DNA from 3 places in the Rhodobacter sp. 4.3.4 genome. Region 2 is predicted to be linked to each of the others. Evidence: riboswitches for the same ligand, from Rfam matches in the RefSeq annotation. Region 2 holds a riboswitch; each other region holds the start of a gene.
The links. Region 2 has a riboswitch for cobalamin ahead of nrdH (glutaredoxin-like protein NrdH). Riboswitches for the same ligand answer to the same signal wherever they lie in the genome.
Positions count from the first base shown of each region.

Region 1: another riboswitch for cobalamin. It lies ahead of exbB (tonB-system energizer ExbB); the one in region 2 lies ahead of nrdH (glutaredoxin-like protein NrdH).
Region 3: another riboswitch for cobalamin. It lies ahead of AC4PTB_RS07580 (energy-coupling factor ABC transporter permease); the one in region 2 lies ahead of nrdH (glutaredoxin-like protein NrdH).

Region 1 covers NZ_CM178967.1:1,239,548-1,246,605, reverse strand. Annotated here, with positions in the region: gene AC4PTB_RS05995 (ABC transporter substrate-binding protein) at 1-570, opposite strand, end outside; gene AC4PTB_RS05990 (substrate-binding domain-containing protein) at 808-1,836, shown strand; cobalamin riboswitch at 1,900-2,095, shown strand; gene exbB (tonB-system energizer ExbB) at 2,457-3,245, shown strand; gene exbD (TonB system transport protein ExbD) at 3,245-3,664, shown strand; gene AC4PTB_RS05975 (energy transducer TonB family protein) at 3,661-4,473, shown strand; gene AC4PTB_RS05970 (DUF6525 family protein) at 4,457-4,708, opposite strand; gene AC4PTB_RS05965 (GTP-binding protein) at 4,705-5,916, opposite strand; gene AC4PTB_RS05960 (peptidoglycan D,D-transpeptidase FtsI family protein) at 6,085-7,058, opposite strand, start outside.
Region 2 covers NZ_CM178967.1:2,179,065-2,186,122, reverse strand. Annotated here, with positions in the region: gene nrdE (class 1b ribonucleoside-diphosphate reductase subunit alpha) at 16-2,187, opposite strand; gene nrdI (class Ib ribonucleoside-diphosphate reductase assembly flavoprotein NrdI) at 2,172-2,585, opposite strand; gene nrdH (glutaredoxin-like protein NrdH) at 2,589-2,810, opposite strand; cobalamin riboswitch at 2,896-3,084, opposite strand; gene cobN (cobaltochelatase subunit CobN) at 3,157-6,975, opposite strand; gene AC4PTB_RS10555 (magnesium chelatase ATPase subunit I) at 7,020-7,058, opposite strand, start outside.
Region 3 covers NZ_CM178967.1:1,560,931-1,567,988, forward strand. Annotated here, with positions in the region: gene AC4PTB_RS07560 (cobalamin biosynthesis protein) at 1-226, shown strand, start outside; gene cobM (precorrin-4 C(11)-methyltransferase) at 223-1,008, shown strand; gene cobA (uroporphyrinogen-III C-methyltransferase) at 1,005-1,730, shown strand; gene cobF (precorrin-6A synthase (deacetylating)) at 1,732-2,499, shown strand; cobalamin riboswitch at 2,533-2,755, shown strand; gene AC4PTB_RS07580 (energy-coupling factor ABC transporter permease) at 2,822-3,490, shown strand; gene AC4PTB_RS07585 (energy-coupling factor ABC transporter substrate-binding protein) at 3,490-3,801, shown strand; gene cbiQ (cobalt ECF transporter T component CbiQ) at 3,798-4,532, shown strand; gene AC4PTB_RS07595 (energy-coupling factor ABC transporter ATP-binding protein) at 4,529-5,371, shown strand; gene tcuA (FAD-dependent tricarballylate dehydrogenase TcuA) at 5,412-7,058, shown strand, end outside.

The DNA.
Region 1 (7,058 bases), 940 kb from region 2:
CTTGGTATAGGGCGATTCCTCCAGCGCGCGGTGGATACCGTCGCGGATCAAACCGGCCGCCGCATCGGTGGGCGAGCCGTTGATCTCCAGCACCCCCGCGCCATCGGGCACGCCCGAGGCCTTCATATGCTCGACCAGCGATTTCGCGATCGCATAGCCGATGCCCTCATTGTCGAAGGAGACATAGTAATCGGCCGGTTTCGCCGGGATCGGACGGTCATAGGCGATGACCTTGACGCCCTGCGACTGCGCGATCTCGACCAGACCCGCGGCGGCGGCGCTGTCGACCGGATCGAGCACGATCACCTTGGCCCCCTGCGCGATCACCGAGTTGAACTGCTGCTGTTGCAGCGCCACATCGGCATTGGCGTTCTGATAGATCACCGTGCAATCGGCGCAAAGCTTGTCCATCGCCGCCTTGAAGCCGGGGAAATCGTGCTGCTCGTAACGGGTCGAAGCCTGGTCGGGCATCAGGAAGGCCACCGTGGCCGCTTCCTGCGCGCTGGCCGCGGCGCCAAGGAAAGCTGCGACAAGAACCGAAGCCCCCGCCAGCGAAATCGTCTTGTTCATCCTGGTCTCCTCCTCTGGATGATCCGCAAGGCCCCGGCCCGGTCTTGGCCCGGGTTCCGCCGCCGCCCGACCGGGCCTGCAAACCCCGTCCAGCCACGCCGACACGCCCCGGTTGCGCCGCCTCCACGCCTCCGCCCTTATGCTGCATCGGTTGCGCAAGCTTGCTCAATCGATGAAGCAGAATTGCATCCGGTTTCGATTCACGTCAAGATCGAAGATGACAACCGACGGAAAAGCATGACCGACACCTCTGGCCCCGGCCGCAAGCGCCCGACGATCTATGACCTGGCCGAACGGGCGGGGACCTCGCCCAGCGCGGTCAGCGCGGTGCTGAACGGCTCGTGGAAGAAGCGGCGGATCAGCGAAAAGCTGGCGGAGCGGATCACCGCGCTGGCGGGCGAGCTGGGCTATGCGGTGAATTATCAGGCCAGCCTGCTGCGGCGGGAGCGTTCGAACATCGTCGGCATGATCGTGCCGAAATATGACAACCGCTATTTCGGCGCCATGGCCGAGCGCTTCGAGGCAGTGGCCCGCGCGCATGGGATGTTTCCGGTGATGACCTGCACGCAGCGCGACCCGGCGCTGGAATTCGAGGCGGCGCGGGCGCTTTTGTCCTATCAGGTCGATTGTCTGGTGGCGAATGGGGCGACCGACCCGGACCGGATCGCCGATCTGTGCGCCGCGGCCGGGGTGCGGGTGGTCAACCTCGATCTGCCGGGATCGAAGGCGGCCTCGGTCACCTCGGACAACTTTGCCGGGGCGAAGACGCTGACGCATCTGATCCTCGACCGCTGCCGCGACGATCTGGGCTATGCCGGGCCGCTTCTCTTCATCGGCGGGCGGGCGGGCGATCACAACACCGCCGAGCGGATCGGCGGCTTTCGCGCCGCCCATGCCGAACGCGCCATCCCCCTGCCCGAAGAGGCGATCCTGGCCTGCGGCTATTCGCCCGACAAGGCCGAGCGGGCGCTCGACGCGCGGGCGGGGGCGCTGCCGCCGGGGCTGTTCGTGAACTCGACGATCAGCCTTGAAGGGGTGGTGGGCTGGCTCAACCGCGCCGTGCCCGATCATGCCGGGCGGATGCGTTACGGCTGTTTCGACTATGACGCTTTCGCCGCGCAACTGCCTGACAATGTTGGCATGATCGAGCAGGACGTGGACGGGATGATTGCCAAGGTCTTCGCGCTGATCGAGGGCGGCCCGACCAGCCCCGCGCATTTCCGCATCCCCTGCATCCTGCGCACGCCCCCCCTTCCCCGCGGCTGAGCCGCAGCGCAGCGCCCACAACCGCAAGCCGCAGTTCCGGCTTGACGCGGCGGGCGAATTGGATTTGGCTGACGCCGTCCAAGTTCCGGCCCGCGGGCCGGATTGAAAGGGAACGCGGAACGGCGCTTGCGCCCAGACCGCGGCTGCCCCCGCAACTGTGAGCGGCGAGCAACGTCGACATGCCACTGGGCGCTGCCCGGGAAGGCCGGCGAAGCCAAGACCCGCGAGCCAGGAGACCTGCTTGGACACTCACCCTTTCCGGGGCGCGAGGGGCGCCGCGGAAGCGGCCCGTTCCGCAGAGGTGGCCCGCCGTCCGCGGAAAGCCCCGGCCTTCCGCGACATCCCACCTTCCGGGCGGTTTCGCCCGGCCGACCAAGGTTCGCCGATGCCGCTTTCGTCCTGCGCCTTTCTTTGCCGTCCAGCCCGTCGCCGCCCCGCCCCCGCCTGCGACCCGCCGCGCCGGGGCAAAGCCGGAGATGGCCCGGCCCTTGCGGCCGCCCATTACTTGACAATTTCACTCAGCAAGCGCAGGAGGGGACAAAGCCAGCCCTCCGCCAGCCGCTCCTGTCCCGCCCTGAACGTCCCCGAGGTCTGCCATGCCCCCCGACATGAACCCAGTCATGCATCCCGTCATGCCCGCGCCTGCCAATGACGCGCTGATCCTGTTTCTCGACCGTGTCGGGCTTTCCTCGCTGGCCGAGTCCCTGCGCGCCGCCGCCGCCGCCGAGGCGCTGACCCCGCTGGCGATGTTCGCCCATGCCGATATTCTGGTGCAGGGCGTGATGCTGGGGCTGCTTGCGGCCTCGGTGCTGGCCTGGGCGATCTGGGCGGGCAAGCTGGTGCAGCTGACGCTGTCGCGCCGCCGTCTTTCGCGCGATTACCGGGCGCTGGCGGCGCGCGGCACGCTGGGCGCGACGCTCAGCGGCGGGATTCTGGCGCGGATGCAGGCGGCGGCAAGCGCGGAAATCCGCGCCTCCGAAGGGCTGCCCGATGGCGGCATCAAGGAGCGTGTCGCGATCGATCTGGCCCGGATCGAGGCCGGGGCGGCGCGGGCGATGCAATCGGGGGTGACGGCGGTGGGGTCGATCGGCTCGACCGCGCCCTTCGTCGGGCTGTTCGGCACCGTCTGGGGGATCATGAACGCCTTTGTCGGCATCGCGGAAAGCGGGTCTTCCAGCCTTGCCGTCGTCGCGCCGGGCATCGCCGAGGCGCTGATGGCCACCGCGCTTGGCCTGGTCGCGGCGATCCCCGCCGTGCTGCTTTACAACCACCTGACCCGCGCCGTCGGCGGCTACCGCGCCGCGCTGACCGATGCGGCGGCGCTGGTCGAACGCACGCTCTCGCGCGATCTGGACCGGGCGCGGCGGGCGCCCGCCAGCGTCACCCCCCTGCATCTGGTGGCGGAATAATGGCGGTCCGGCTCTCCGACGGCGACGACCTCGCCCCCGAGGCGCAGATCAACATCACCCCCTTCATCGATGTGATGCTGGTGCTGCTGATCATCTTCATGGTGGCGGCGCCGCTCTCGACCGTTGATGTGCCGGTCGATCTGCCCGTCGCCTCGGGGCAGCCGCAGCCGCGCCCGGCGGACCCGGTTGTGCTGAGCCTGAACGCGGAAAAGGGGCTGATGCTGGGCCGCGATCCGGTCAGCGCCACCGATCTGCCCGCAAGGCTGGCCGAGGCGACGGCGGGCAAGCTGGACACGCGGATCTTCGTTTCGGCTGACAAATCCGTGCCTTACGGCGAGATGATGGGGCTTTTGAACCAGCTGCGCGCGGGCGGCTATCTGAAGATCGGCCTTGTCGGTCTGGAGGAGGCCGCGCCATGAGCCTGGCGCTTGCCGATCCGCCCGAGGCGCCGGGCCGGGCGCTTTTGTGGGGGCTGGCGCTCTCGCTGGCGCTGCATGCGGTCGCGGTTTCCGTGCTGTCGCAGACCGAGGCCGCGCCCGCGGCGCTGGTGGCGGCGGGGGCGGGCGGCGAGGATCTCGACACGCTCGAGGCGATCGCCGCGACCTTCGTCGATCTGACGCCGCAGATCCAGCTGCCCGAGCCGGCGATGACATTGCCGCTGACCGCGCCGGTGATCGACATTCCCGAAGTCCGGCTGCCCGATCCGGTGCTTTTGCCGCCCGAGCTGCCGAAGATCACGCCGCCGAAAGTCGCGGAAGACAAGCCGAAACCGCCGCCGCCAAAACCGAAACCCGAGCGGCGGGCGGAAAAGCCGAAACAGGCAAAACCCGCGCCCGCGCAAAGCGAAAGCCGCGCCGCCGCGCGCGCGGCGGGATCGGGCGCAGGCGCGCAGGCGGGCACGGGCGGGACGGATGCGCAGGCGACGGTCGCGGCGGGCACGGTGAAAAGCCAGCTTGCGAAATGGGGCGCGACGATCCGCACCCGGATCGAGCGGCGCAAGAGCTATCCCGCCGCGGCGGGACGGGCTTCGGGCTCGGTCGGGCTGGCGCTGCGGGTCGGCCGCGACGGCGCGCTGATTTCGGCCGCGGTGAACCGCTCCTCGGGCCATCCGGCGCTCGATGCGGCGGCGCTGGCGGCGGTGCAGAAGGCGGGGCGTTTCCCCGCCGCCCCGGCAGAGCTGGCAAAGCCGAGCTACGCCTTTTCCATTTCCGTCAAGTTTTCGCGCTGAGCGACGGCTCGCGCGCCAGCGTCCGCGCCTCGGCCAGATGCAGCCGGTCAAGCGCCGCCTGCGGCGAGCCGGTCTCTGCCAGCGCCCGCGCCCAGATCCGCGCCACCGAGGCCGCCGACCAGGGCAGCACCGCCTGATGCGCCCAGGCCCGTGCGGGCGCGGGCAGCCGGTCGAAGGCCGCCATCGGATCGGCCCGCAACCGGCGGCGCAGCGGTGTCGTCAGGTTGCGCCTCATGCCCCCTGCCCCCAGCGCGGGAAAGGATCGGGCAGATCGGCCCAGACCTCGGGGGTGAAATCCGCGGCCGGAACCAGCGCCGCATTCAGCCGCGCGCAGATCGCCTCGCGGTCCAGATCGACGCCGATGAAGACGATCTCCTGACGCCGGTCGCCCCAGGGCTCGGCCCAGTGCCGCGCAATCTCGCGCTGCGCATCGGGGTGGCTCGGCAGCCGCTCGGGCGGGACCGAGGCCCACCAGCGCCCCAGCGGCGTGACATTGGCCGAGGCCCCCGCCAGGCTGAATTCGACCGCCCAATCGGGCCGCGTCGCCAGCCAGAAATGCCCCTTGGCGCGGATCACGCCGGGAAGCGCGCCGCCCAGAGCCGCCTCGATCTTGCCCGAATCAAAGGGCGCGCGGGCGTGGTAGACGAAGCTTGAAATCCCGTATTCCTCGGTCTCGGGGGTGTGGTTGGCGAAACCGTAAAGCTCTTTCGCCCAAAGCGGATGCTCGGCGGCGCGGGCGAAATCGAACAGCCCGGTGTCAAAGATCGCCTCGGCCGGAACCTGGCCGAAATCGGTCTCGATCAGCCGCGCATCGGGGTTCAGCGCCTTGACGATCTGCCGCGCGACGCGCAGCTTTTCCGGCCCGGCATCCGTCACCTTGTTCAGCACCACCACATCGGCGAATTCGATCTGCTCGGTCAGCAGGGTCACCAGCGTCCGGCTGTCCTCCGCCCCCGCCGTCTCGCCGCGATCGGCCAGAAAATCGCTCGAGGCGAAGTCCTTCGTCAGGTTGATCGTGTCGACCACCGTCACCATGCAGTCAAGCCGCGCGATGTCGGACAGGCTCTCGCCCCGCTCGTCGCGGAAATCGAAAGTGGTGGCGACGGGCAAGGGCTCGGCCACCCCCGTCCCCTCGATCAGCAGGTAATCGAACCGCCCCGCCTCGGCCAGGGCCCGCACGCCCTTGAGCAGATCATCGCGCAGCGTGCAGCAGATGCAGCCGTTGGTCATTTCCACCAGCGCCTCTTCGGCGCGGTTCAATTCGGTGCCCTCGCGGATCAGATCGGCGTCGATGTTCACCTCGGACATGTCGTTGACGATCACCGCGACGCGACGCCCGGCGCGGTTGTTCAGCACATGGTTCAAAAGCGTGGTCTTGCCCGCGCCCAGAAAGCCCGAAAGCACGGTGACCGGAAGGCGGGGATCAGTGGGGGAAAGGGTCATGGCCGTCCATCTGAGTTACGTTATATTATAACCCAAATACCTCGGGACGCCCCGCCCCGCAAGCCCGCCAAAGCAAAGGGCCGGAGCTTGCGCCCCGGCCCTTTGTTCTCTGCGGTGTTTTTCCTGGTGCAAATACGCCGGGGTGCGGGGCAGCGCCCCGCTCCGCCCTCAATGCCCCTTCGCGGCCTTCACCAGCTGGATCCCGTCCAGCACATCGGGCACGCTGTCGGCCGGGCGCAGGCCAAGGATCGGCGCGATGCGGCGGATCACCTCGGCCGCGACCGGCACGGCGGTCCAGCCCGCCGTGCGCCGGGTCTGGTTCGCGGCAAAGGACGAGGGCTCGTCAAGCGTCAGCACCAGCACATATTTCGGGTCCGAGGCCGGAAAGGCCGAGGCGAAGGTGGCAATCACCTTGTTGTCGTAATAGCCGCCGCCCGGCTTCACCTTGTCGGCGGTGCCGGTCTTGCCCGCGACCTCATAGCCCTTCACATCGGCGAAGCTGGCGGTGCCGCGCGTCACCACCGCGCGCATCATCGCCAGCGACTTGCGCGCCGCCTCGGTCGACATCACCTGCGGCCCGCGTTCGCGCGCAGGCGCATGCACCAGCGTCGGCTTGACCCTGTAGCCGCCATTGGCGATCGTCGCATAGGCCGCCGCCAGATGCAGCGGCGAGGCCGCCAGCCCGTGGCCATAGCCCACCGTCATCGTGGTGATATCGGACCATTTCCCCGGCACGATCGGCCGCCCCGAGGGCGCCTCGGACAGCTCGACCGGGGTCGGCGCCAGAAAGCCCAGGCTTTCAAGGAAGGCCTTTTGTCGCTGCCCGCCGATCAGAAGCGCGATCCGCGCCGTGCCGACGTTCGAACTTTCGACGACGATATCGGTGATCGAGAGCGCCGGGCCGTAATTGTGGAAATCGCGGATGCGGAAGCGGCCCCAGACCATCGGCGACTTGGTGTCGAGCATCGTCGTCGGGCTTACCAGCCCCAGTTCCAGCGCCTGCGCCACGGCAAAGATCTTGAAGGTGGAGCCGAGTTCGTAGACCCCCTGCACCGCCCGGTTGAAAAGCGGGCTGTCCGACGCATCGCCCTTCGCCAGCGGCGCCGGGCGGTCGTTCGGGTCGAAATCGGGCAAGGAGGCCA
Region 2 (7,058 bases):
CGGCTGAGGACCAGCCTATTCTTCGCCCAGATGATCTGCGACCGGATCGCAAAGGCCGCGGCAGTCAGGCTGTCCGCCACGGTCGCGGCATGCAGGGCACCGTGCCAGACGTAGGCGACGTCGCCGGGGAACAGCGCCCATGCCTCGCGCCAGTCGGCCCGGTCGTCGTTCAGCACCTTGCCAGTTCGTTTCGTTTTGGCCGCGCCCGCCTGATTGCGCCAGGAGGGATCGTACTCCACGCCATAGGGTGGCCGCCGCATAGGTGTCGATGATCGCCTGCGGGCCGATCTCGTAGGCATCACGATAGAAGTCCAGATTGTCGTTCGTCATGTAGGGGGCGGGGTAGTAGACGCGACCGATCTTGCCCTCCTTGCGGATCTCGATCTTCGAGACGATCGGATGGATCGAGGCGGTGGCATGGTTGATGTAGCTGATCGAGCCGGTCGGGGGGACCGCCTGCAGATAGCGGTTGTAAAGCCCGTCGATGCGCACCGCCTCGCGCAGCGCCTCCCAGTCGGCGCGGCCGGGCAGCGGATGGTTGGCGAAAAGCGCCTGCACCCGCGGGCTTCGGGGCAGCCAGTCGCGGCTGGTATATTTCTCGAAAAAGGTGCCATCGGCATAGGATGAATCCTCGAAGCCGGCAAACCTCTGGCCGCGTTCGCGGGCCAGCGCGTTCGAGGCGCGCAGGCAATGATAGGCCACGGCGGCGAAATAGACCGAGGTGAATTCGATCGCTTCGGGGCTGCCATAGGGGATGCGCTCGCGCGCCAGGAACCCGTGCAGGTTCATCTGTCCGAGCCCGACCGCATGAGCGGCGTCATTGCCGCGCCGGATCGAGGGCACGGCCTCGATCGCCGACATCTCGCTGACCGCGGTGAGCGCGCGGATCGCCGTTTCCACCGTGGCGCCGAAGGATGCGCCATCCAGCGTCGCGGCGATGTTCAGGCTGCCCAGATTGCAGGAAATATCCATGCCGACATGGGCATAGCCAAGATCCTCGGTATAGGCGGAGGCTTCGTTGACCTGCAGGATTTCCGAGCAGAGGTTCGACATGTTGACCCGCCCGGCCACCGGATGGGCGCGGTTCACCGTGTCTTCGAACAGGATATAGGGATAGCCGCTCTCGAACTGGATTTCCGCCAGCGTCTGGAAGAACGCGCGCGCATTGATCTTGCGCTTGCGGATGCGCTTGTCGTCCACCAGTTCGGCATATTTCTCGGTGATCGAGATCTCCGAGAACGGCACGCCATGAACCCGCGCGATGTCATGCGGCGAAAAGAGATACATCTCCTCGTTGCGCTTGGCGAGCTCGAAGGTGATGTCGGGGATCACCACGCCAAGGCTGAGCGTCTTGATGCGGGTCTTCTCGTCGGCATTCTCGCGCTTGGTATCCAGAAAGCGCAGGATATCGGGATGATGGGCGTGCAGATAGACCGCCCCCGCGCCCTGACGCGCGCCGAGCTGATTGGCATAGGAAAAGGAATCCTCGAGCAGCTTCATCACGGGGATGACGCCCGAGGACTGGTTCTCGATCCCCTTGATCGGCGCGCCCGCCTCGCGCAGGTTGCTGAGCAAAAGCGCCACCCCGCCGCCGCGCTTGGAGAGCTGCAAGGCAGAGTTGATCGACCGGCCGATGCTCTCCATGTTGTCTTCGATGCGCAGAAGAAAGCACGAGATCAGCTCGCCCCGCTGCGCCTTGCCCGCGTTGAGGAAGGTGGGGGTGGCGGGCTGAAAGCGGCCCGAGATCATCTCTTCCATCAGCGCCAGCGCCAGCGCCTCGTCGCCGCGCGCAAGCGTCAGCGCCACCATCACCACGCGGTCCTCGAACCGCTCAAGATAGCGCTGCCCGTCGCGGGTCTTGAGCGTATAGGAGGTGTAGTATTTGAACGCGCCCAGAAAGGTCGGGAAACGGAACTTGTGCGCATAGGCCGTGTCCCAGATCCGGTGCAGGAAGTCCTTCGAATACCGGGACAGCACCGCAGGCTCGTAATAGCCTTCGTCGAGCAGATAGCCCAGCTTTTCGTCAAGGCTATGAAAGAACACGGTGTTCTGGTTCACATGCTGAAGGAAATAGGCGCGCGCGGCCATCCGGTCGGCCTCGAAGCGGATGCGTCCCTCGGCGTCGTAAAGGTTCAGCATCGCGTTCAGCGCGTGGTAATCGAGATCGGGTTTCACGGCGTCAAGCATTCGGTGCTCCAGAATTTTTCCAGCCCCGCGCGGGTGCGTTCGATATCGGTTGCGGTTCCGGCAAGCTCGAAACGATAAAGCACCGGGACGTTGCATTTGGCGGAAATGACATCTGCAGCATGGGCATAATAGGTGCCGAAGTTGCGATTGCCCGCGCCGATCACGCCGCGGATCAGGCCGCGACGCTGCGGATCGTTGAGAAAGCGGATCACCTGCGGCGCCACGCTGCCCCGGCCCTCCCCGTCGGCATAGGTCGGGGCGATCAGCACATAGGGCCGCTTCGGGTCGGGCATCGGCGCGCTGCGATCACGGGGGATGCGCCACGCGGGCAGGCCGAGCTTTTCGATGAAGCGTGCAGTATTGCCCGAGGCCGAAGAATAATAGACGAGCCCCGCCATGGATCAGGCCAGACGGCCGATCATGTCCGGGCGAAAACCCGCCCAGTGCAGATCGCCCGCCACCACCACCGGCGCCTGCCGATAGCCCATTTCCTGCACCCGCATGAGCGCGGCCGCATCCGCGGTGAGGTCGATCAGGTCATAGGCGATCCCCTGCGCGTCAAGGGCACGGGTGGTCGCCGTGCATTGCACGCAGGCCGGTTTCGAATAGACGACGATGCTCATGTCTGCCCTTTCGCATGTCGGAAGGCACGGGCAGAACCGGACGGGAAGACCCGCCCTGACCACAGCCCGCGAACCCTCCGTTCGTGGTGTCCTTGTGGCTGCGGCAGGTCTCCTGGCTCACGGGTCAACACCTCGCCGGCCTTCCCGGGGATCGCCCCAGTGGCATGATCGGTCTGGCTCGCCGCTTACAGTTGCGGGGGCAGCGTCGGCATTGCACCGACTTCCCTCTTAGCTTTCGACCGGAATCGAAAGAACCGAAGCAACATCATATTGCGGGCATTATGTGACGGCTGTCAATATATGGATTGACCGAATGTCGCAGGGCGCGGCCGCGGCGCGGGGGGCGCTAGTCCTGGGCCGTGCCCGTCGTCATCCCCGTCAGAAGGCAATCCTCGACCGAGCCTTCGACATCAAGCAGCAGCGCCTCCAGACTATCCTTGGCCGCACCGGGGTTCTCCCAAAGGCCGCGGGAAATCGCCTCGAGCAGCCGTTCGGCAATGTTTTGCAGCGCATAGGGATTGTGGCGCTTGAAAAACGCCTGCATCGCCGGATCGAAGGCATAGGTCTTTGCCAGCTCCTCATATTGCCAATCGTCCAGAATGCCGCTCGAGGCGTCCCAGTGATAGACGATGTCGACCAGCCGCGAGAGGTCGCCCGCGCCCTTGTAGCCGTGCCGCTTCATGCCCTCGATCCATTTCGGATTGAGCACGCGGGTGCGAAAGATGAAGCGCCCCTCCTCGTCGGTCGCGCGGATGCGGGGCTGCCGCGGGTCGTTGGAATCGCCGGTGTAGCTGCGGACATGTCGGCCGGTCACCGCCTTCACCGCCGCGTTCATGCCGCCCTGATAGGCGTTGAAATCGGTGCAGCTGAAGATGTCATATTCGCGCGTGCCCTCGTTCTTCACCGTCAGATCAAGCCCGGTCATGCGCTTGCGGAACATGTCCTGCCGTGCCTCGCCGTAGGTGCCCGCGCCATAGGCATAGCCGCCCCAGGACATGTACATCTCGCCCAGGTCGTCGGGGGTCTGCCACTTGCCGCTGTCGATCAGCTCGTCGACCCCGCTGCCATAGGTGCCCGGCTTGTCCGAATAGATGCGGAAGGCGGCACGCTTGTCGGCCTCTTCCGGCGTCAGGCCCGCGGCGATCAGCTCGGCCCGGTCGATGGCGACGTTATGGGCCAGCGGGTTGAGGTCGGCCGGTTCGTCCAGCGCCGCGACCATGCGCGCCGCCTGATCGAGGGTCTCCATCAGGTTGGGGAAGGCGTCGCGGAAAAAGCCCGAGGTGCGCACGGTCACGTCGATGCGCGGCCAGCTGCGGTCGGACTGCGCGATCACCTCAAGGCCGCGGACCCGGCCGCTGCGCGCATCCCAGACCGGGCGGACGCCCATCATGTAAAGGATCTGCGCCACGTCATCGCCGCGCGTGCTCATCGTCGGCATGCCCCACAGCACGATGCCGACCTGACGTGGCACCCGGCCCTCGTCGGCAAGGTAGCGCGCGACCAGCGCCTCGGCCTGCCGCACGCCGACCTCCCAGGCCTCGGGCGTCGGGATCTTGAAGGGATCGACGGAATAGAAATTGCGCCCCGTGGGCAGGATGTCGATGCGGCCGCGCGTCGGGCTGCCAGAGCCGCCGGGCGGCACGAAACCGCCCGCAAGACCGTGCAATGTGTTGTCGATCTCGTCGGTGATCAGGCGCAGCTTCGGGCGGACGCCGTCGCGCACGAAGCGCATCGCCTCGGCCACGCGCGGCGAACCGCCAAAGCGGCTTTCGACCTCGGCCGCGATCGCGGCATCCTCCCAGCCGGTCGCGTCGAGCGCGTCGAAGGCGGCGCGGCAATCGGTCAGGATCTGTGACAGCACCTGTCCCTTGGTCTTGCCCAGCGCCGCCACCAGATCGCCCGGATGATCGCGCAGATCCTCGCCGTCAAAGCCGCGTGCGGCGGCCACTGCATCCCACAGCGATCCCGCATCGCCGTTCGGAAGCCGCGTCAGATGCACCATGGTTTCGTTGAACCGCCCGGCCGGCGGCACCTGCCCCAGGATGTGCAGCCCGTCGTTGATGCTGGTCACATCGACCGTCTCGATATAGCCGTGCAGCTTGTTCATGTAGGCGACCGGATCGGCCTCGGCCGCATCGCGCGTCATGCCGATATCGGCGTCCAGATGCGCCTGCGCGGTCAGCCCCCAGAGCTTGTCGACAATCACCGCAACCTTGCCCGGATCTTCCTGCCGGGCATGATAGGCCGCTTCGAGAAGATCCTCGATCTGCTGGAAGGTCTCGGTCTTTCCGGCGTTGGTCTGCGGCGGGATCATGTGGTCGAGGATCACGCAATAGGACCGCCGCTTTGCCTGCGTGCCCTCGCCCGGGTTGTTGATGATATAGGGGTAAAGATGGGGAATGTCGGAGATGGCTGCGTCCGGGTAGCATTCGCGCGACAGGCCAAGGCTTTTGCCGGGCAGCCATTCCAGCGTGCCATGGGTGCCGACATGGATCACCGCATGGGCGCCGAACTCCTCGCGCAGCCAGCGGTAATAGCCCAGGTAATGGTGCGTGGCGGGCAGATAGGGATCGTGGATCTGCTGGCCGTCGGGCTGCAGCGTCGGCTGGTCTTCCTCCTCCATCCGGGCGCGCGGCGGCTGCACGCCCAGAAAGACGTTGCCGTTCACGATGCCCCCGACCAGAAGCTTGCCGTCATGGTGGAAGGTGACGCCGGGGCAGGGGCCCCATTTCGTGTCCATCTCGGCCTGCATCTTCGGTCCGCGCTCGGCATGCCAGCGGGCGGCGGTGGCATCCGCGATCCCGCCAACGGCCCGCGCCGCCATCTGTTTCGGCGTGAGGTAGCGCCGGTCGCTGGTCAGACGGTCGAGCATCTCGAAGGCCATGGCCTCGCCGCTGTCGAAGCTGCGGTCGATGCGGTATCCCTCCTGCGCCATGCGCTCCAGCAGGATCTTGATGCTTTCGAAGGAATCAAGGCCCGAGGCGCAGCCAAGCCGGTCGTTGCGCGGCGGATACTGATGGAAGATGATCGCCACCTTGCGCTCGGCCGGGGGCGTGCGGCGCAACCGCGCCCACATCATTGCCCATCGCACCACATGGGCGCAACGCTCGGGAACCGGCGTGCGCAGCATCAGACGGGCGCCGGTGGCGGGGTCGATGCCGGTTTCGTCGCGGGTGCCGACGACGGTGCCGATGATCACGCCGTCGAATTCGGGCTGCGCCACGCTGGTCGAGACATCCATCGGCGACACCGCCTGCAGCGTGTCCTCCCAGTCGGCCCGCGGGCTGTAGGTCTGGATCAGCTGCAGCACCGGCACGTCAAGCCCCGGCAGGACGGTCTCGGAGCCGGGGCCGCCCACGGCCAGCGAAAAGCTTTGCGGCGACAACAGCACCTCGATCAGCGTCTGTCCGTCCTTGCGAAAGAAGGTCTCGGCCACCTCTGCCACCGACATGTTGCCAAGGTCGGCATCGCGGAAGCGGTTGTGAAAGACCGCAAGCGGCACGCCGCCCTGCGCCTCGATCTCGGCGATCAGCGCGTCGAAGACGGCCAGATCGCCGTTGACCCAGGAATAGTTGGCAAACCACATCCCGATCACCGGCGCCCCCGGGGCCGCGCGCGCCCGCGCCCAGTCCAGATAGCCGTCGCGGTCGCGCAGCCCGCCCGTCCATTGCGGGTGATGGATGCCCTCGATCGGCAGGGTCTCGGGCGGCGGCGGCGCGGGAAGTTCCGCCCCGGTCTGCCGCGCGACCGTCAACAGCAGCCCGCGCAGATTGGCCGCGCCGCCGCGCGACAGGTAATCCGAGCGCAGCGCATGGGCGTCAGAGCCGACATCCGTGCCAAGCCTGCGCGCCATGTCGACCTCGTCGGGCGACATCGCGCCCGCCTGCACATGGATCAGCCGCCCCGCCGCCGCCGCCGCCAGCCGGTCGGCACCGGGGATCGACTCGGGGCCGCCATGCGGCAGCAGGATCAGCGCATCCGCGCCCCGCACCAGATCCGCGATCGCGGCGATCCGCTTCTCGTCGAAAAGATCGCTCGAGGCGCGGGCGATCACCTTGATCTGCGCCGCCTCCGCAGGCGCAAGGTCCGCGACCGCGCGGGCGAGGATCGGCAAGGAACCGGAGGTGGCATCGATGATCACGATGGTGCGGGGGGAAGCAGGCACGGGATTTCCCTTCGATGGCGGGCAGGATCGGCTGGAACGGCGGCTCAGGACGACAGATCGGCGGTCGGTCGGCCCATGATCTC
Region 3 (7,058 bases), 620 kb from region 2:
AGCACATGAGCTTGCCGCCGCCTGTCCGGGCTTTCGGGTGATCGGCGTCGATGTGGCGGGGGTGGCGACCCCCACGCGCTCGGACCTTGTGCTGGCGCGCAAGGGCACCGGATCGGTGGCAGAGGCGGCGGCGCTGGTCGCAGCAGGCAAGGGGGCGCGGCTCGTGCTGCCCCGACAGGTGATCGGCGGGGTGGCCCTTGCCGTGGCGGAGGGAGAGGACGAATGACGGTGCATTTCATCGGCGCGGGGCCGGGGGCGGCGGATCTGATCACGATCCGGGGCCGTGATCTGATCGCGTCCTGTCCGGTTTGCCTGTATGCCGGAAGCCTTGTGCCCGAGGCGCTGCTGGCGCATTGCCCGCCCGGCGCCAAGATCGTCAACACCGCGCCGATGAGCCTTGATGCGATCATCGACACGATCGCCGAGGCCCATGCCGCGGGGCAGGATGTCGCCCGGCTGCATTCGGGCGATCTGTCGATCTGGTCGGCGATGGGCGAGCAGCTGCGCCGGTTGCGCGCCTTGAACATTCCCTATGATGTGACCCCCGGCGTGCCGTCCTTCGCCGCCGCCGCCGCGACTTTGGGGGCGGAACTGACGCTTCCCGGGGTGGCGCAATCGGTCATTCTGACCCGCACCTCGGGGCGGGCCTCGGCCATGCCCGAGGGGGAGACGCTGGAGAATTTCGCCCGCACCGGCGCGGTTCTGGCCATTCACCTCTCGGTGCATGTGCTTGACGAGGTTGTGCAAAAGCTGGTGCCGCATTACGGCGCCGATTGCCCTGTTGCCATCGTCTGGCGCGCGAGCTGGCCCGATCAGCGGGTGGTGCGCGCGACGCTGGCCACGCTGCAGACCAGCCTTGGCGCCGAGCTGGAGCGCACGGCGCTGATCCTTGTGGGCCGGTCGCTTGCGACCGAGGATTTCGACGAAAGCCGCCTTTACGCGGGCGATTACGACCGCCGCTACCGCCCCTTGGGCACCCATCCGCGCTTCCCGGAGGGCACAGAATGAGCGGCTTTGTCTCCTTCGTTTCCTCGGGGCCCGGCGATCCCGAGCTGTTGACGCTGAAAGCCGCCGACCGGCTGGCCAAAGCCGATGTGGTGCTGTTTGACGATCTTTCCGCCGGGCCGATCCTTGGTCATGCGCGCCCGGGGGCCGAACTCATCGCGGTCGGCAAGCGGGCCGGGCGGCCCTCGCCGAAGCAGGATCATGTGAACCGGCTGCTCGTCGATCACGCGCTGACCGGTCTGCGGGTGGTGCGGCTGAAGTCGGGGGATTCGGGGCTCTTCGGGCGGCTCGAGGAGGAGCTGGACGCGCTGACCGGCGCGGGCATCCCCTATGAGATCATCCCCGGCGTGCCCTCGGCCTGCGCTGCCGCCGCCGCGGCCGGGCTGCCGCTGACCCGCCGTCTGACCGCGCGGCGGGTGCAATTCGTCACCGGCGCCGATGTGACGGGCGATCTGCCCGAGGGGCTGAACTGGGCGGCTTTGGCCGACAAGGGCGCGACGACCGTGGTTTTCATGGGCAAGCGCACCTTCCCGAAGCTGGCTGCCGATCTGATCGCGCATGGGCTGGCCCCCGACACGCCCGCGCTGCTGGCGGAAGCCGTGGGCCATCCCGAGCAAAGCGTGACCCGTTCGACCGTCGCGGAGCTGGCGGCACGCCTTGCCGCCGAACGCTCCGACAAGCCCGCGCTCATTCTTTATGGTCCGCTTTACGCGCCGGAGGCCTGAGATGATCGAGCTTTCCCTGATCGGCATTGGCACCGGCAATCCGCGCCACATCACCGGGCAGGCGGTCGATGCGATGAATGCCGCCGATCTGATCCTGATCCCGCTCAAGGGCGCGGACAAATCCGATCTGGCCGGGCTGCGCCGTCAGATCTGCGCCGCGCATCTGACCAACCCGGCAACGAAAGTGGTCGAGTTCGCGCTGCCCGTGCGCGATGCGTCGAACCCTTCCTATCGCAAGGGCGTGGACGACTGGCACGATGCCATCGCCGAGGCCTGGCTGGCGGAGATCTCCGCGCATGTTCCGGGGCTTGGCGGTCGGGTGGCGCTGCTGGTCTGGGGCGATCCCTCGCTTTACGACAGCACCTTGCGCATCGCGGAACGCCTCAAATCCCGCCTTGATCTGACCACAAGGGTCATCCCCGGCATCACCGCGATCCAGGCGCTGTGTGCCGCCCATGCGATCCCCCTGAACGAGATCGGCGCCCCGGTGATGATCACGACGGGGCGGCAATTGCGTGACCACGGCTGGCCCGCGGGCACCGATACGGTCGTTGCGATGCTCGATGGCGAGTGTTCCTTCCAGAGCCTGCCGCCCGACGGGCTGACGATCTTCTGGGGCGCCTGTGTGGCCATGCCCGAGGAGGTGCTGATTTCAGGGCCGCTGGCCGAGGTCACGGCGCAGATCCTGCAGGCCCGGGCCGATCTGCGCGCCCGCCATGGCTGGGTGATGGATATCTACCTGCTGCGTCGCAATGCGCCCAAGGCGTGACGCTTCCCGGCCTTGACCTCGCCCCGTCGCGGGGCTACTCCAACGGGCGATGGTTCCCAACTGGACGGGATTAATAGGGAACACGGTGAGGATTACCCATCAGGGGCCTAATCCGTGGCTGCCCCCGCAACTGTGAGCGGCGAGACGACGGTCGAATGCCACTGGCCCCCCCGATCCACCGGGGAGACTGGCCGGGAAGGTGACCCGAGTTGATCGAACCGCAAGTCAGGAGACCTGCCATCGCTCTGGCGTCGCAAGCCTTCCCGGGGCGGGGTGTCTCCGGTCAATCCGAAAGCGGCGCGTTCGATGTGGAGTTGTTCGCATGCATATCATGGAGGGCTATCTGCCCGTCACCCATGCCATTGGCTGGTCCCTTGCCGCCGCCCCCTTCGTCGTCGCGGGCGCGGTGAAGATCCGCAAGATCGTCGCCGAGCGTCCTGAGGCCCGGATGACCCTTGCCGCCGCGGGGGCCTTTGCCTTCGTGCTCTCGGCGCTGAAAATCCCCTCCGTCACCGGCTCGTGTTCGCACCCGACCGGCACCGGGCTGGGCGCGGTTGTCTTCGGCCCCTCGGTCATGGCGGTGCTTGGGGTGATCGTGCTGCTGTTTCAGGCGCTTCTGCTTGCCCATGGCGGTCTGACGACGCTGGGCGCCAACGCCTTTTCCATGGCAATCGTCGGGCCCTGGGTGGCCTTTGGCGTCTATAAACTGGCGGGCAAGGCCGGGGCCTCGATGGCGGTGGCGGTGTTTCTGGCCGCGTTCCTGGGCGATCTGGCGACCTATGTGACCACCTCGCTGCAGCTGGCGCTGGCTTACCCCGATCCGGCCTCTGGCTTCATGGGCGCGGCGGTGAAATTCGGCTCGGTCTTCGCGCTGACGCAGATCCCGCTGGCGATTGCCGAGGGCTTCCTGACCGTGATCGTCGTCGATGCCCTGGCGGGCAAGGTCGATGACAAGGACAAATTGCGCATTCTGGCCGGGGAGGCACGCTGATGAGCAGCAAACGGACTTTGTGGCTGCTGGCCGGAACCGTGGCGCTGGTGGTGGTGCCGCTTCTGATGGGCGGCGAATTCGGCGGCGCCGACGGGCAGGCGGCCGAGCTGATCGAGGCGACCGTGCCGGGCTTTGCCCCCTGGGCCGATCCGCTTTGGGAGCCGCCGAGCGGCGAGGTTGAAAGCCTGTTCTTCGCGCTGCAGGCGGCGCTTGGCGCCTTTGTCGTGGGGCTGGTGATCGGGCGCCGTCAGGGCGCCACCAAGGCCCGCGAGGAAAACGCCCCCGCCGCCCGGTCCGTCCCCGCAGAATGAGCCTCGCCTCGATCGATCGGGTCGCCGCGCAAGGCCGCTGGCGCAACCGCCCGCTGGCCGAGAAAAGCCTGATCGGTCTTGGGTTTCTGGCTTTGGCCGTGACCGTGCCGCCCTTTCCCGGGGCGGTTCTGGTCACGGGCGCGATCCTGGCCTTCACCTTTCTGGGCGCCCGGGTGCCTTTGCGCTTCTGGGCCTCGGTCGCAGTGCTGCCGCTGGGGTTTCTGACCACCGGGGCGGCGGTGCTTCTGCTCCAGATCGGACCGGAGGGCATCGCGCTTGCCCCGGACGGCCCGGCCAAGGCCGCCGCCCTGGTGATGCGCGCCACGGCCGCGACCTGCTGCCTTCTTTTCCTGGCCACCACCACGCCCGCCGCCGATCTGCTCTCCGGTCTGCGTCGCTGGCGCGTGCCGGCAGAACTCATCGAGATCGCGCTTTTGACCTATCGCTTTGTTTTCATTCTGGCCGAGGAAGCCGCGGCGATGACCACCGCGCAGCGCGCCCGCCTCGGCCATGCCACCCGGCGGCGCTGGCTGCGGTCGAGTGCGCAGGTGATCGCGGCGCTTTTGCCGCGCGCGCTGGCCCGCGCCCGGCGTCTGGAAACCGGGCTTGGCGCGCGCAACTGGCAGGGCGAGATGCGCGTCCTCTCCACCCGGCCCGCGGCCTCGCCCCTTGTGCTCGGCCTGATCCTGACCCTGCAAGCCGCGATCCTTGCGGCCGGAGTGTTGCTGTGACCCCGATCCTGGCCGCCGAGGCCCTGACCTACGTTTTCCCGGGCGGCGTGAAAGCGCTTGATGATCTGTCGCTTGCCGTGCCGCAGGGCGAAAGCCTGGCCATCCTTGGCCCGAATGGCGCCGGGAAATCGACGCTGCTTTTGCATCTGAACGGCACGTTGCGCCCGCAATCGGGCCGGGTTCTGCTGGGCGGCACCGCCACCGGCCATTCGCGCAAGGATCTGACCGACTGGCGCCGCCGCGTCGGTCTGGTGCTGCAGGATGCCGATGACCAGCTGTTTGCCGCGACGGTTTTCGAGGATGTCTCTTTCGGGCCGCTGAACATGGGTCTGTCCGAAGCCGAGGCCCGCGCCCGGGTTGAAGAAGCGCTTGCGGCGCTGTCGATTTCCGATCTGCGCGACCGGCCGACCCACATGCTTTCGGGCGGGCAGAAGCGGCGGGTGGCGATTGCGGGCGCGGTGGCGATGCGCCCCGAGGTGCTGTTGCTCGATGAACCCACCGCCGGGCTTGATCTGGCGGGGACCGAGCAGCTTCTGACCCTGCTGCGCGGGCTGCGCGCCGCGGGCATGACGCTGGTCTTTTCCACCCATGATGTCGAACTGGCCGCCGCTTTGGCCGACCGGGTGGCGCTCTTCCGCGCCGGTCGCGTTCTGGCCGAGGGGGCGGCCGAGGCCGTGCTTTCCGACCGCGCGACGCTGGCACAGGTGGGGCTGCGTCCGCCTCTGGTGATCGACCTTGCGCTGATGGCGCGCGATCACGGCCTTCTCGCCCCCGAGGCGGCGCTGCCGAAGACGCGCGACGATCTTGCGGCGCAGATGGCGGGCTGGACCCGGCGTTAGCCCGGTTTTCCTGGCCCGCGCCTTGCGTTACCCTGCTGTCATGGATCAGACGCCCGCCCCCCAGCCCCCCTTGCCCGCCTCGGTCGGTGTCCTTGTCATCGGTGCGGGGCTGGCCGGGCTTTGCGCCGCGATCGAGGCGGCGCGGGCGGGCGCTTCGGTGCTGGTTCTGGATGCCGCGCCGCCCGAAAGGCTGGGCGGCAATGCAAGGCACGGGCGCAACATCCGCATCGCCTCGGACACCGAGACGCCGTTTCAGCGCGACAGCTACCCGGCCGAGGAGTTCGAGCGCGATCTGCTGCGTGTCGGCGCGGGTGATCCCGCTTTGGCCAAGGTGCTGGCCGAAGGCTCGCGCGATCTGGCGGACTGGCTTTTGGCGCAGGGCGTGCGGCTGGAACCCTGGGCCGAGGGCAATCTGCCCTATTCTCGCCGCACGGTGTTTTTGCGCGGCGGCGGGCAGGCCTTGACGAATGCGCTTCTGGCCCGGGCGCGGCGCCTGGGCGTCGAGATCCGCGCCGGGATCGCGCTGGATCAGCTGCCGCCCGAGGCCCTCGATCCGGCGCATGACGGCCCGCTGAGTGTCGCGATCGGCCCGCATCGGATCACCGCGCAGGCGCTGGTTCTGGCCTCGGGCGGCATCGGGGCGAACCGCGCCTGGCTGGCGCAGACGCATGGCGCCCGCGCCGATCACATCGCCAACCGCGGCACGCCCGAACAGCTGGGCGGCCCGCTGTTGCAGGCGCTTGCGCAAGGCGCCTCAGTGGCGGGATTGCCCGGCGATGGCCATGTCGTCGCCGTCGATCCGCGCGCGCCCTTCCACGATGCGGGCATCGTCAGCCGGGTGGACGGGATGCAGCACGGGATCGTCGTCGGCGCCGATGGCCGCCGCTTCGCCGATGAAGGCGCGGTCAGAGGCCCCGAGCGGCATTCGGTCTGGGCGCGCAAGCTGCTTGCCCGTCCCGATCCGCGCGCCTGGATCATTCTGGGCGCCGAGGCGGCGGGCAAGCTGCCGCCGATGGCCTATCCGCCGCTTTGCGCCGAAACCCCCGAGGCTTTGGCGGCGCTGTGCGGCATCGACCCTTCGGGGCTGGCGCAGACGCTGAACCGCCCGCTCGATCCGCCGCGCACGGGCGAGATGGCGCCGCTGGTCGCGCCCTTCCACGCGCTGCCGATGATCCCCGGCATCGGCTTCACCCGCTACGGGCTGGTGGTGGACGCCACCGCCCGGGTGCGCCTGGCCACCGCCGTCGCGCCGCGACTTTTCGCAGCCGGAACAAATATTTGCGGGGCGATCCTGGGGCAGGGTTATCTGTCGGGCGCGGGGCTGACCATCGCCGCCGTCTTCGGCCGCATCGCCGGGCGCGCGGCGGCCAAGCTTGCGCCAAAGGTCCGTTCGCGGCCGCAGCCGCGCCCGCCAATCTCCGTCCCGCCCGCGCCCGGGACCGACCCCTTTGCCGAGGCGAAACGGGCGCTCAACCTGTGCAACAGTTGCGGCTTTTGCACCGGGCTTTGCGCCGTCTTTCCCGCCGCGCAGGGCCGCCCCGATCTGACCCGGGGCGATCTGCGCCATCTGGCGCATCTGTGCCACGATTGCCGGTCCTGCCTGCATGATTGCCAATATGCCGCCCCGCATGCCTTTGCGGTCAACCTGCCCGCGACGCTCTCTGCCCTGCGCCGTGCCGACTACCGC